DNA from 3 places in the Cellulomonas jepli genome. Region 2 is predicted to be linked to each of the others. Evidence: riboswitches for the same ligand, from Rfam matches in the RefSeq annotation. Region 2 holds a riboswitch; each other region holds the start of a gene.
What was found. A riboswitch is a leader RNA that binds a small molecule or an ion and turns the genes downstream of it on or off. The one in region 2 is predicted to bind cyclic di-AMP.
Positions count from the first base shown of each region.

Region 1 (4,678 bases), on a different contig from region 2:
GGGCGCGGACGTGGCGCAGATGCTCCAGGTGGCTGCGCACCTGGCGCTCGTGCCACGCGAGCAGGAGCTCGCGGGTGTCCGCGAAGTACCGGTAGAGCGTGCCTCTGCCAATCCCGGCCCGCTCGGCGACCGCCGACATGGTCAGGCCGGTCGGACCAGCGTCCGTGTAGATGGCGCCGACGGCGTCGAGCACGGACTCGCGCACGGCGTGGCGGTGGGCGTCGACCGAGTCGCGCCAGAGCAGCGGCATGCCCCCACCGTACCCACCCGAGTGACAGGGCGTCTGCCATGTGACACTGTGTTCCATAAAGCCGACCGAGGAGCTCTCGTGGACACCACACCGGATCGACCGTCCTCCCCATCAGCCGACCACGTCCGGACGGAGCGCCCGCGGGCACCGCGTTGGGTGAAGGTCCTGGCCATGCTCGGCGCCATGGTGGCGGCGTTGGTGGTGATCGCCCTGCTGGTCGGCGGCGAGCACGGCCCGCAGCGCCATGGGGCGGCTGGCGCCGAGGCGGGTCCGACCGTCGATTCGGGGGCGCGGGGGTGAGGATGTCGCCAGGGCTGCGCAAGGGAGCGCTGTGCCTGCACATCACGTCCTCGGTCGGGTGGACCGGGGCGGTGCTGACGTTCCTGGGGCTGTCCGTGGTGGCGATCACCGCACGGGAGGACGCGACGGTGCGCGCGATGTACGTCGCGATGGATGCGCTGGCGTGGACGGTGCTCGTGCCGCTGGCGCTCGCCTCACTGGCGACAGGGCTGGTGCAGTCGCTGGGCACGGTGTGGGGGCTCGTGCGGCACTACTGGGTGGTGACCAAGTTGGTGCTCACCGTGGTGGCCACATTCGTGCTGGTGCTCTACACCCAGACCCTCGCCACGCTGGCCGAGGTCGCGACGGACACCTCGAGCGGCGAGCTCGACGCGCTGCGCTCGGTCTCACCGGTGGTGCACGTGGTCCTCGCGCTGGTAGTGCTGCTGGGCGCGACGGTCTTGTCGGTGTTCAAGCCCAAGGGCCTGACGGCCCGCGGGTGGCGGCTGCAGCAGCGCACGCGGGCCGCCTGACCCCGGCGGGGCTAGGTCTCGCGGGCCGCGGGGTCGACGGCTTCGGCGCTGTGCTGCAGCTTCGTCCCGGGTTCGACGCCGGCTTCCTCGAGCCGCCAGATGAGCTCACCGATGGTGCGTTGCACCTCGCGCCACTGGGCTTCGGGGTGCGTGGCGCCGCCGTCGACGGCGCGGTGGGCGTCGAAGGACGTCAGGTACGCCTTCAGCCCGGCGCCCAGCAGCATGAGCTCACGCCCGGTGAGGGTGACCTGGTGCGGTGCGTCGTTGTCCACCGGGCCACCTACCGGGTCAGCCGACGCGGATGAAGGTGGGGTTGGTCTGCCAGATCTCGCGGATCTGGATCGTCTTGCCCGGGCGGGGGGCGTCGACCTGCATGTTGTCGCCGGCGTAGATCGAGATGTGCCCCGGGGACCAGATGAGGTCGCCCGGCTGGGCCTCGGCGCGGGAGACGACCGTGCCGGCGCCGCGCTGGGCGGAGGACGTGCGCGGGAGGGTGATGCCGACCTGGGCGTACACGTAGGACGTGAACCCCGAGCAGTCGAAGCCCTCGGGGGTGCTGCCGCCGGACAGGTAGGGCACCCCGACGTAGCGGGCCGCGATCTCGACGATCGCGTTGCCGTTCGCCGACGCGGGCGCCGCAGCGCCGATCGGCTCCGCCTCGGCGGCAGGGGCCTCCTGCGCGGCGGGCTCGGCTGCCGCGGCGCGGGCCGCGCTGCGCGAGGCAGGCGCCGGCGCGGGCTCGGGCGCTTCCTCGACGACGGGCGGCGGGGCGACCGCGGTCAGCGTCGGTGCGTCGAAGCCCCAGACGGCGTCGGGGGCGGCGGCCACGACCGGGGAGGTGTGCACCAGCGCGTGCGCGGAGGCAGTCAGCGCAGCGGTGTTGACGCCGGCGACGCTGGCGGCGTGGGTACCGGACCCGTGCGCGGATGCGGGCACAGCCACCATCGAGAGGAGCAGACCGGACCCGGCGGCGGCGACGGCCGAGCGGCGACCAGCGGTGGCCAGGCCCGCGCTGGTCGCGGTGGCGAGGTCGTCGAGAGAGGTCGTGGGGCGACCCGGTGAACGGCGACGGCCGCGGGTGGCGCTCGAAGGCATGGTGAACCTCTCCAGACGCCTACGAGGTGAGCTGTCGGGTTCGGGCTGGAGAACGCCCGGCCGGTCACGTTCGACCGGCTTCACCCCAAGGACACCGCACGGATGCCCACAAGTGGGTCCCCCGCTCCTGCCAGCAGGACTGGAACTGACCGCGGGTGGTGGCAGGACTCGGCGATCCACCTCAGGCCGCCCCAGGAGGGTGGGGCGGGTCGATCCTAGGTGCCCCCTCGCGCGAATGTCACGGCGAGATCACGCTGGGAGGGCCACACGCCGCACCACGTGCTGGTCACCGCGACATGACCGCCCGAGCGGGAATGCCCACGCACCGGGACACGTTGTGCGCTGGTATACCCCCCAGGGGTATCCGTAGCGGGTAGGTCGTCGAGGAGGGCCGGATCATGAGCACGTCGCATCCCGAGCACCACACCACCCCGCCAGGTGCCGAGCACACCGGCCACCACGGCACGCCGGCGAGGGTGACCCCGGGCCCGGAGCCGACGGCTCACGGTGAGCACCACCCGGTGCACGCCCAGCACCACCCTGACCACGGCGCGCACGGCCACACCGACACCGCCCACGCCGAGCACGATCACCAGGGGGCGGCGCCGGCGGGTGGCCACGAGCATGGGCACGGTGGCCATGGTGGGCACGGGGACCACGTCGGGCAGTTCCGGCGGCTGTTCTGGCTGACGCTCGTACTGGCGGTCCCGACGGTGCTGGCCAGTGAGATGTTCGCGGCGCTCCTGGGGTACTCCCTGCCGGACGCACCCGCGATCGCGTGGATCTCACCGGTGCTCGGCACGATCATCTATTTCGTCGGCGGGCGACCTTTCCTGGTCGGGGCGGTCAGCGAGCTGCGGGCACGCAAGCCCGCGATGATGCTGCTCATCGGCATGGCCATCACGGTGGCGTTCGTCGCGTCCTGGGGCTCGAGCCTGGGGGTGCTGTCCCACGAGCTCGACTTCTGGTGGGAGCTCGCGCTGCTGGTGGTCATCATGCTGCTCGGGCACTGGGTCGAGATGCGGTCCCTGGCCCAGACGTCCTCCGCGCTGGACTCCCTGGCCGCGCTGCTGCCCGACGAGGCCGAGCGCGTCGACGGAGACACCATCACGGTCGTCGCCCCCGCGGACCTGCGCCTGGGGGACGTGGTGATTGTGCGCCCCGGTGGACGGGTGCCTGCCGACGGGGTCGTGGTCGACGGGTCCGCCGACGTCGACGAGTCGATGATCACCGGGGAGTCCCGCCCGGTCCGGCGCGGCGCAGGTGACCACGTCGTGGCCGGGACCGTCGCCACGGACTCCGCGATCCGGGTCCGCATCGACGCCGTCGGGGACGACACCGCCCTGGCCGGCATCCGCCGCCTGGTCGAGCAGGCCCAGTCCTCCTCCACCCGCGCCCAGCGCCTGGCCGACACCGCCGCCGGGTGGCTGTTCTGGTTCGCGCTCGGCTCCGCCGCCCTCACGCTCGCCGCGTGGCTGACGTGGGGCACCCCGGAGACGGCGTGGATCCGGGTCATCACCGTCCTGGTGATCGCCTGCCCCCACGCCCTGGGCCTGGCGATCCCGCTGGTGGTCTCCATCGCCACCGAACGCGCCGCCCGCGGCGGGGTGCTCGTGAAGGACCGCATGGCCCTGGAGCAGATGCGCACCGTCGACACCGTCCTGTTCGACAAGACCGGCACCCTGACCAAGGGTGAGCCCGCCCTGACCCACATCGCCGTCACGGGCACCCGCACCCAGGACGAGGTCCTCGCCCTGGCCGCGGGCGCCGAGGCCGACAGCGAGCACCCGCTCGCCCGCGCCATCACCGCCGCCGCCACCGCCCGCTCCCTGCCGGCGCTTCGGGCCAGTGAGTTCCGGGCCAGCACCGCGGTCGGGGTCCGCGCCGCCGTCGACGGGCACGACGTCGCCGTCGGTGGGCCCCGAATGCTCGCCGAGCACCACGCGGACCCGCTGCCCGAGACCCAGGCGTGGGCCGAGCAGGGCGCGATCGTCCTGCACGTGCTGATCGACGGGCAGGTCGCCGGGGCACTCGCCCTGGCCGACGAGATCCGCCCCGAGTCCCGTCAGGCGGTCGACGCCCTGCACGCCCTGGGTGTGCACGTGGTGATGATCACCGGGGACGCCGAGCCGGTCGCCCGCGCGGTCGCCGCCGAGATCGGGGTCGACCAGGTGTTCGCCGGGGTCCGCCCGGAGAACAAGAGCGAGAAGGTCGCCGAGCTTCAGGCCCAGGGCCGGCGCGTGGCGATGGTCGGGGACGGCGTGAACGACGCCCCGGCGCTGGCCCAGGCCGACGTCGGCATCGCGATCGGCGCCGGCACCGACGTGGCGATCGCCTCCGCCGGGGTGATCCTGGCCAGCGACGACCCCCGCTCGGTGCTGTCCGTGATCGAGCTGTCCCGCGCGTCCTACCGCAAGATGCAGCAGAACCTGTCCTGGGCCGCCGGGTACAACCTCATCGCGGTGCCCCTCGCGGCCGGTGTGCTCGCACCCGTCGGGTTCGTGATGCCGATGGCGATCGG
Region 1 is NZ_JBFTER010000028.1:28,655-33,332, forward strand. It holds gene AB6N24_RS08920 (TetR/AcrR family transcriptional regulator) at 1-250, opposite strand, end outside; gene AB6N24_RS08925 (hypothetical protein) at 422-550, shown strand; gene AB6N24_RS08930 (DUF2269 domain-containing protein) at 553-1,062, shown strand; gene AB6N24_RS08935 (hypothetical protein) at 1,074-1,334, opposite strand; gene AB6N24_RS08940 (C40 family peptidase) at 1,351-2,007, opposite strand; cyclic di-AMP (ydaO/yuaA leader) riboswitch at 2,160-2,341, opposite strand; gene AB6N24_RS08945 (heavy metal translocating P-type ATPase) at 2,556-4,678, shown strand, end outside.
Region 1: linked by a shared signal. The riboswitch ahead of AB6N24_RS08940 (C40 family peptidase) and the one ahead of AB6N24_RS09060 (C40 family peptidase) in region 2 are both predicted to bind cyclic di-AMP.

Region 2 (4,678 bases):
GCGCCGCACAGGACCGACCGGCTTGAGCGGCGCGTCGTCGGACGCCGCCCGGGACGGGCCCGCGCCGCGCAGGGGCACCACGACCGTCGGGCACGACGCGTGCGCCGGGAGCGCCGAGGACACGGTGCCGAGCAGGCGGTCCGCGAACCCGCCACGCCCGCGGGTGCCGACGACCGCGAGCGCCACGTCGTGGGACATCTCGACGAGGACGCCCGCGGCGTCACCGGTCGCGACCGTCGCGGTGACCGGGACCCCGGACGGGGCGACCCGCGCCTGGGCCTCGGCGAGCACCGCGCGGGCACCCTCCTGGATCGCGGAGTCGTCGAGCGCCGCGTAGCCGCCGTCGAGCGAGGCGGCCGTGAACGACGGCAGCGAGTAGGAGCACACGATGTGCAGCCGGCGTCCGTGCACCTGCGCCTGGGCGGCGGCCCAGTCGAGCGCGTGCAGGCTCGCCGCCGAGCCGTCCACCCCCACGAGTACGACGTCGTCGCGCGTCATCACCGGCACCTCCTGGTCGTCACGCCACCCAGTCTGCCCCCGATCATGCCCCGGCCGGAAACTTTCGGGAGGCGTTCTTGGGGGACGCTTGGCGTGCAGGACGCGCGGCGGCACGCACGGAGCCCGGCGGGTGGGACCCTCAGCCCGGCGGCGCCCGCCCGGGACCGCCCTCAGGCGACGAGGTACGCGCTCCAGGTCGGCTCGTCGACGTGGGAGCCGGCCATGAGCGCCGCCAGCCCGCGCGGTGCGCGCGGGACGAACGGCAGCTCCCAGCCGATCTCGTGCAGCAGCCGGTCGGCCTTGCGGTGGTTGCACCGGCTGCACGCCGCGACCACGTTGGTCCACTCGTGCCGGCCGCCGCGCGAGCGGGGCAGCACGTGGTCGACCGTGTCCGCTCCCCCGCCGCAGTACGCGCAACGGTGGCCGTCGCGCTGCAGGACCGTGCGCCGTGTCGGGGCGACCGCCTTGCGCATCGGCACGTGCACGTACCGGGTGAGGCACAGCACGAGCGGCAGCGGGAGCGAGGTGCGTTCGGAGTGGAGCTCACGCCCGTCGGTCTCGAGGATCGATGCCTTCCCGGACATGACGAGCGTGACGGCGCGGTGCACGCTCACGACGCAGAGGGGTTCGAGACTGGCGTTGAGAAGCAGCGTCCGGTGCGTCACGGGCATCAGCACGGCGGGCTCCTGTCCAGATCGGTGGACCCGCCTGGCTGGCGGGTCCCTGGGGGAGTGCAAGCGCGACCAGAGTACGCGGCGACGAGCCCCGCGTCCCTCGACTGTGGCACGAGCGCGGCGTGAACGCCCGGTGACTTCCGGACGCACGTCCAGGGCCCCCTGCGCGCGGTGGCGTGCAGGGGGCCCATGAGGAGCGGTGCGGGGGGCTCAGCCGATGCGGATGAAGACCGGCGAGCTCTGGTAGATGTTCCGGAACTGCACGGTCTTGCCGGGCGACGGCGAGTCGATCTGGTCGTCGCCGCCGGCGTAGATGCTGATGTGGCCGGGGCTCCAGATCAGGTCTCCGGGGAGCGCGTCGGCCCGCGAGACGATCGTGCCGGCCCCCTTCATCGCGGACGACGTGCGCGGGAGCGAGATGCCGAGCTGGGCGTAGACGTACCCGACGAAGCCTGAGCAGTCGAAGCCCTCGGGCGTCGTGCCGCCGGCGAGGTACGGGGTCCCGACGTAGCGGGCGGCGATCTCGAGGACCGCGTTGCCCGACACGGACTGCGGGATCGGGTTGTTGACCGTCGCGGCGGCCGTGCGCTCGGCGCTGCGGCTCGCGGCGGTGCGTGCGGCGCGGGTCTGGGCGACCGGCTTCGGGGCCACGGTCACGGCCGGCGCCTCGAAGGACCACGCGGCGTCCGCCGGGGAGGAGACGACCGGCGAGGTCTGGAGCACGGCCCGCGCGGAGGCGGTGAGCGCGGAGGTGTCGACCGCCGGCAGCGCACCCGCGGCACCGGCGCCGGGGGCGGCACCCGCAGGGCTGATCATCGTGGCGACGAGACCGCCCGACGCGGCGACGATCGCGGCCCCGCGGCCCACCGCACCCATCGAGTCGGACGCCGCGGAGGCGAAGTCGGTCAGCGGGGTAGCAGGGCGTCGTGCAGAACGGTGCCGCGCGCGCGTCATGCTCTCGGTCACTGAGTGCCTCTCCTGTCGCCTGCGAGGTCAGCTGTCGGGTTCGGGTGGGAGAGCACCCGGCCGTCGGGATGCGAGCATCCGTCGGGCTTCACCCCAAGGACACCGTTGCCGGTGCCCGTCATGGGTCCCCCGCCCCTGCCGGCGAGTTGAACGGACCGCGTGCGGCGGCAGGGCTGGGCGAATCCGCACGAGGGCTTCCCCGAAGGAGGGTCCGGGTGAAGCAGGACGAACGTACAGGAGTCCTCGCGAGAATGTCACGTATCCGACACGTCCGTTTCGTCCCCTCCTCCGGACGGGCCGCGGCACCCGCCTGCCCCCTCCCCCGGACGGGTCCCGCGGCTGCACGACGACACCCCGCCGGCACGGTGACCGACGGGGTGCCGTGCGCCTCGGCGCAGGTCAGCGGAGGTCGCGCCCGGCGCACCGGAGCCGCCGGGCGGCCGGGAGGCCGGGCGGCCGGTCAGCGGTTGCCGACGAAGATGTGGCGCGCGACGTCGTCGGGCAGGTCGAGGACGGTCGCCGCGCCCGGGGGTGCGATGGTCACGACGCCCGGGCTGCGCTCGACCGTCACCGTCACGCCCGGACGGATCCCCGCCTGCGCGAGCCGCGACAGCAGCTCGACGTCCGGCTGGATCGGCTCGCCCAGGCGCGCCACGACGACGTCGTCGAGCCGGCCCGGCGCGGCGTTCGCGACCGTGAGGAGCGACGTGACGCCGTCGAGGAACTGCTCCGACGTGCTCGTCTCGCCGATCTCCGCGAGCCCCGGGATCGGGTTGCCGTAGGGGTCGAAGTGCGGGTGGTCCAGCAGCGCCGCGAGCCGGCGCTCGACGCGCTCGCTCATGACGTGCTCCCAGCGGCACGCCTCCTCGTGCACGAACTCCCAGTCGAGCCCGATGACGTCCGTCAGGAGCCGCTCCGCGAGCCGGTGCTTGCGCATCACGCGGGTGGCCTTCGCCAGACCCAGCTCGGTGAGCTCGAGGTGCCGGTCCCCGCTCACCACCACCAGGCCGTCGCGCGCCATCCGCGCCACGGTCTGGGAGACCGTCGGGCCGCTGTGCCCGAGCCGCTCCGCGATGCGGGCGCGCAGCGGCGTGATGCCCTCCTCGGTGAGCTCGTACACGGTCTTCAGGTACATCTCGGTGGTGTCGATCAGGTCGCTCACGCCGCAGCCTCTCGCTCGTCGCTCTCGTCGTCGTCGCTGGCCACCAGGGTAGGCGGTCCGGCGGCGACGGCCCCCGACGCCGTATCGTCTGCACCGTGCCCGAGGCCCACGACACCGCGCCCGCGATCCCTGCGATCACCGTCCCCGCCGACCTGCTGCCCGTCGACGGCCGGTTCGGCTCCGGCCCCAGCAAGGTCCGCGCCGCGCAGGTCGAGGCGCTGGCGTCCGTCGGTCGCACGCTGCTCGGCACGTCCCACCGCCAGCCGCCGGTGCGCGCGCTCGTCGGGCGCGTCCGCGCGGGCCTCGCCGAGCTGTTCGACCTGCCCGACGGGTACGAGGTCGCGCTCGGCAACGGCGGCTCGACCGCGTTCTGGGACCTCGCGACGCTGTGCCTCGTGCGCGAGCGCAGCCAGCACGTGAGCTTCGGGGAGTTCGGCGCGAAGTTCGCCACGGCCGCCGCGCGGGCGCCGTTCCTCGGCGAGCCGACCGTCCGCACCGCGCCCGCCGGACAGCTCGCGCTGCCCGAGGCGGAGGACGGCGTCGACGTCTACGCGTGGCCGCACAACGAGACCTCGACGGGCGTCGCCGCGCCGGTGCGCCGCGTGGCGGGCTCGCGCGAGCAGGGTGCCCTGACCGTGGTCGACGCGACGTCCGCCGCCGGCGGGCTCGCGGTCGACGTGAGCGAGACCGACGTCTACTACTTCGCGCCGCAGAAGTCGTTCGCGTCCGACGGCGGGCTGTGGCTCGCGGTGCTGTCGCCCGACGCGGTCGAGCGGGCCGCGCAGGTCGAGGGCAGCGGTCGCTGGGTGCCCGAGTTCCTCTCGCTCACGACGGCGGTCACGAGCTCGCGCCTCGACCAGACGCTGAACACCCCGGCGCTCGCGACCCTCGTGCTCCTCGCGGAGCAGCTCGACTGGATGCTGTCGCACGGCGGGCTCGCCTGGGCCGCCGCACGCACCGCGGAGTCCGCGGGGCACCTGTACGGCTGGGCCGCGCAGCGGGAGTGGGCGACGCCGTTCGTCGAGGACGCCGCGGCGCGCTCGAACGTCGTCGGCACGATCGACCTGGCGCCCGAGATCGACGCCGCCGCGGTGGCCCGTGTGCTGCGCGCGCACGGCGTGGTCGACATCGACCCGTACCGCAAGCTCGGCCGCAACCAGCTGCGCGTGGCGATGTTCCCCGCGGTCGACCCGCAGGACGTGCTCGCGCTGACGCGGTGCGTCGACCACGTCGTGGAGCAGCTGGGCTGAGCACGGCTCCGGTCCCCCGGTGAACGCCCGCCCCGCACCCGCCCGGCTCGTCCGGGACCGGGTCACGGCTGCGCTCTACGCCTGCTTCGGCACGTGGGGGTGGTTCCTCTACAGCTTCGTGCCCGGGC
Region 2 is NZ_JBFTER010000029.1:2,026-6,703, forward strand. It holds gene AB6N24_RS09050 (universal stress protein) at 1-498, opposite strand, end outside; gene AB6N24_RS09055 (HNH endonuclease) at 669-1,169, opposite strand; gene AB6N24_RS09060 (C40 family peptidase) at 1,383-2,138, opposite strand; cyclic di-AMP (ydaO/yuaA leader) riboswitch at 2,141-2,292, opposite strand; gene AB6N24_RS09065 (iron-dependent transcriptional repressor DtxR) at 2,599-3,300, opposite strand; gene serC (phosphoserine transaminase) at 3,396-4,550, shown strand; gene AB6N24_RS09075 (MFS transporter) at 4,570-4,678, shown strand, end outside.

Region 3 (4,678 bases), on a different contig from region 2:
ACCCGCTGCCCGTGAAGGTCAGCTGCTCGTACACGCGTGCCTCGCGGACCATCCCCGAGGCGTCGAGCCGCGCCTGCACCGTCTCGGTGTTCGTGACGACGACGTCGTCGTCCGTCGTGCTCGCGAACGGTGCGGCGGCGAGCGACGGGCTCGCGGCCAGAAGCGCGGTCAGGGCGGCGAGCGCGCTCACGGCGCCGCGGCGGGCGGCGGTGCGGCTGGTTGCCGGGCGGGGTGCAGGGCGGCGGCGCGAGGGGAGAGGACGCACGTCAGGACTCCTCGGTGAGCTGGAGGGGGCGCCGGCCGGGACGCGGGTCGGCGGTGTGCCCGTGGGCGGCCTCGTCGGCGGGTGCCGACGGGGCGGGAGGGGCGGCGCCGTCCCGGGCGAGGGTCGCGCCGAGCAGCGAGGTCGCGACGAAGCCCGCGCCGGCGGCGAGCAGGACCGCGGTCGCCGCGGCCGGGGACGTCCCCACGACGCCCGACGGGTCGGCGGTGTACGCCGCCTCGTACGCGCCGGCCAGCGCGGCGGCGCCGAGCAGCGCGGCCCAGAGCGGCAGCGCCCCGCGCGTCCCGGCGGCGAGCAGCGTGCACGCGAGCACCACGAGCAGCGCGGCCACGGCGCGGCCGCTCGGGGCGTCGGGGAGCAGCGCGGCGCGCAGCAGGTACCCCACCCAGGCGGCCGCGAGGCCCGCGGCGAACGCGCCGGCGCGCTGTGCGGGGGAGCGGTCGGGCACGAGCCCGAGGGCGCCACCGAGCGCGGTGCCGAGCAGGGCGACGGCCTGCGTCTCGGGGCCGAGCACCCCGGTGAGCAGCACGAGGACGGCGGCGAGAGCCGCGAGGACGGACCCGGCGAGCAGAGGACGTGTCATGACCACCTCGGTGTGGTGCGTGCGCCCGGGGGCGCACGAGGGCGTGCGGGACCGTGCGACCGGCCCCTCGTGGAGCGGGGTGGCCGCGCGTGGGTGTCGCGGTGCTGTGCGTCGGTTCGCGGTGGTGGGCCGCGAGCGGGTGGGGGAGCGCGGCCGTCCGGCGGGGCAGCCGGCGTCGTTGCCGGTCCGCCCCACCGGAGCGGAGCGACCACTGTCTAGCAGCGCCACGGATACGGCGAACAGTCGGTACTAGGTACTTGGCCCCGGATCGGCTCACATCGTTATGCCGCCGTGATCTCCGTCACTCCCCGGCCGTCCGGGTTAGCGTGCCGTCATGAGTGCTCTCTCGGTCCTGTTCCTCGGCGGCAGCGGCATCATCAGCTCCGCCTCCACCCGCCTCGCCGTCGAGCGCGGCCTCGACCTCACGGTCCTCAACCGCGGCGAGAGCACGACGCGCCCGCTGCCCGACGGCGTCCGGACGGTGCGCGCCGACGTCCGGGACCCGGCCTCGGTCCGCGAGGCGCTCGGCGACCGGGAGTTCGACGCCGTCGTCGACTGGGTCGCCTTCACCCCGGAGCACGTGCGGACCGCCGTCGAGCTGTTCACCGGGCGCACCGGCCAGTACGTGTTCATCAGCTCCGCCTCGGCGTACCAGACGCCGCCGGCCCGGCTGCCGGTGACAGAGTCGACCCCGCTGCGCAACCCGCACTGGCAGTACTCGCGCGACAAGATCGCGTGCGAGGACCTGCTCGTGCGGGCGTACCGCGAGGACGGCTTCCCCGCGACGATCGTGCGGCCCTCGCACACGTACGACCGCACGCTCGTGCCGCTCGACGGCGGCTGGACGGCCCTCGAGCGGATGCGCCAGGGCAAGGAGGTCGTGGTGCACGGGGACGGGACGTCGCTGTGGACCCTCACGCACCACACCGACTTCGCCCAGGGGTTCGTGCCGCTGCTCGGCCACCCGCGCACGCTCGGGGAGGCGTTCCACCTGACGTCGGACGACGTGCTCACGTGGGACCAGATCACGCACGCGCTCGCCGCCGCCGCCGGGGTCGAGGCCCGCATCGTGCACGTGCCGTCCGACGTCATCGCGTCCCACGACCCCGAGTGGGGCGCCGGGCTGCTCGGCGACAAGGCGCACTCGATGGTCTTCGACAACACCAAGGTGCGCAGCGTCGTCCCCGGCTACCGCGCGACCGTGCCCTTCGAGCGGGGCGCACGCGAGATCGTCGACTGGTTCGACGCCGACCCGACCCGCAAGGTCGTCGACGCGCGGCTCGACGCGCTCATGGACCGGCTCGTCGAGACCTACCGCGTGCGCTGAGGCGGCGCGCCCGGGAACGACGAGAGCGCCCGTCCCCCGGAGGGGCGGGCGCTCTCGTGCCGTGCGGACGCTGAGGTCAGCCGACCCGGATGAAGACCGGGCTGGACTGCCAGATCGAGCGCAGCTGGATCGTCTTGCCCGGGCGGGGCGCGTCGAGCTGCATGCCGTCGCCGGCGTAGATCGAGATGTGGCCGGGCGACCAGATGAGGTCACCGGGCTGGGCGTCGGCCCGCGAGACGACGGTGCCGGCGTAGCGCTGCTCGCCCGACGTGCGGGGGAGCGTGATGCCGACCTGCGCGAACACGTAGGACGTGTAGCCCGAGCAGTCGAAGCCGTCGGGGGTCGTGCCGCCCGAGACGTACGGGACGCCGACGTACCGGGCCGCGATCTCGACGATCGCGTTGCCGACGGCCGAGGCCGGGACGGAGACCGCGGTGGCCTCCTCCTCGGCGGGGGCCTCCTCGACGACGGCGGCACGCGCGGCGCTGCGCGACGTGCTCGCGGCGCGCGTCTCCACGACGGGCTCCGGCTCGGGCTCGGGCTCCGGCGGGGGCGGCGGCGTGACGGCGGTCAGCGTCGGGGCGTCGAAGCCCCACACCGCGTCGGGCGCTGCCGCGACGACCGGGGAGGTCTCGAGGATCGCGCGGGCCGAGGCCGTGAGGACGGTGCTGTCGACCGCGGCGAGGGAGGCGCCACCGGCGCTGCTGCCCTCGGCGGAGGCGGGGACCGCGACCATGCCGATCATGAGGCCGGAGCCGGCCGCGACGACCGCCGAGCGGCGACCCGCCGTGGCGATGCCGGCGCTGGTGGCCGTGGCGAGGTCGGTGAGGGGGGTCGTCGGACGACCGGGTGACCGGCGACGGCCGTGAGACGTGCTCGAGGGCATGCAGAACCTCTCCAGACGCCTACGAGGTGAGCTGTCGGGTTCGGGCTGGAGAACGCCCGGCCGGTCAGGTTCGACCGGCTTCACCCCAAGGACACCGCACGGATGCCCACAAGTGGGTCCCCCGCTCCTGCCAGCGAGACTCGAACTGACCGCGGGTGGTGGCAGGACTCGGCGATCCACCTCAGGCCGCCCCAGGAGGGTGGGGCGCGACGATGTTAGGCACGGCCCTCGCGATATGTCACGGCAAGGTCACGGGTGAACACGTGTCCAGGTCGCACGATCACCCGAAGGGATGACGTGGGTCACGCCGAGAACGGGAGATCCCCGCGTAAATCCGGCACGAGCACCCGATCGGCAGCGCCCGGGATGTGACGAGCGCCTCACTCTCCCGGCCCGGGCGTACGCTCGCGGCACGGGGTCGTCGCGACCCCTCCGAGGGGGGCACGTGATGGGTCCGCTGAGCCTGGGTGTCATCTCGACGTCACGCAAGGAGGACGAGCGGCGGTTCGCGATCCACCCCGCGCACCTCGAGCGCATCGACCCCGGCCTGCGCGCGAGGACCACGCTCGAGGAGGGCTACGGCGAGCGGCTCGGGGTGCCCGACGCGGAGCTCGCCCTGCTCGTCGGCGGGCTCGCGCCCCGCGCGCAGGTGATCGCGGAGTCCGACGTGGTGCTGCTGCCGAAGCCCCAGGTCGAGGACCTCGAGGCGATGCACGCGGGCCAGGTGCTGTGGGGCTGGCCGCACTGCGTCCAGGACGTCGCCCTCACGCAGGTCGCGATCGACCACGGGCTGACCCTGCTCGCGTTCGAGGCGATGAACCACTGGGCCGACGACGGCGGGTTCGGCCTGCACGTCTTCCACAAGAACAACGAGATCGCCGGGTACTGCTCCGTCCTGCACGCGCTCCAGCTCGTCGGGCTGACCGGCGACTACGGCCGGCGGCTGTCCGCGGTGGTCCTCGGCTTCGGCGCCACGGCCCGCGGCGCGGTGACCGCGCTCCTCGCGCACGGGGTGCACGACGTCGAGGTCGTGACGCACCGGGGCGTCGCCGCGGTCGGGGCGCCGATCCACCAGACCCGGATCGTGCACCTCGAGCCGGACGGCCACGTGGACACCGGGGAGGGGCGCGTGGCGGTCGCGGAGCTCCTCGCCGGGCACGACGTCGTCGTCAACTGCACGCTGCAGGACCCCCAGCACCCGGTGGTCTACCTGCGCACCGAGGACCTCGCGGCGTTCCGGCGGGGCAGCCTCGTGGTCGACGTCTCGTGCGACGCCGGGATGGGCTTCGAGTGGGCCCGGCCGACCTCGTTCCGTGACCCGGCGTTCGAGGTCGGCGACCACGTCACCTACTACGCCGTCGACCACAGCCCGTCCTACCTGTGGAGCTCGGCGTCGTGGGAGATCAGCGAGGCGGTGCTGCCGTTCCTCGCGGGAGTCATGGGAGGGCCGGACGCGTGGGCGCGCGACGAGACGCTGCGCCGCGCGATCGAGGTGCGCGACGGCCACGTCCTGAACCCGGCGGTCCTCGCGTTCCAGGGCCGCGCCGCCGAGCACCCGCACGAGCGGACGGCGACGAGCCGGGTGCCCGCCGTGCGCTG
Region 3 is NZ_JBFTER010000034.1:3,059-7,736, reverse strand. It holds gene AB6N24_RS10120 (hypothetical protein) at 1-190, opposite strand, end outside; gene AB6N24_RS10115 (hypothetical protein) at 267-866, opposite strand; gene AB6N24_RS10110 (NAD-dependent epimerase/dehydratase family protein) at 1,201-2,193, shown strand; gene AB6N24_RS10105 (C40 family peptidase) at 2,270-3,079, opposite strand; cyclic di-AMP (ydaO/yuaA leader) riboswitch at 3,082-3,263, opposite strand; gene AB6N24_RS10100 (N(5)-(carboxyethyl)ornithine synthase) at 3,528-4,678, shown strand, end outside.
Region 3: linked by a shared signal. The riboswitch ahead of AB6N24_RS10105 (C40 family peptidase) and the one ahead of AB6N24_RS09060 (C40 family peptidase) in region 2 are both predicted to bind cyclic di-AMP.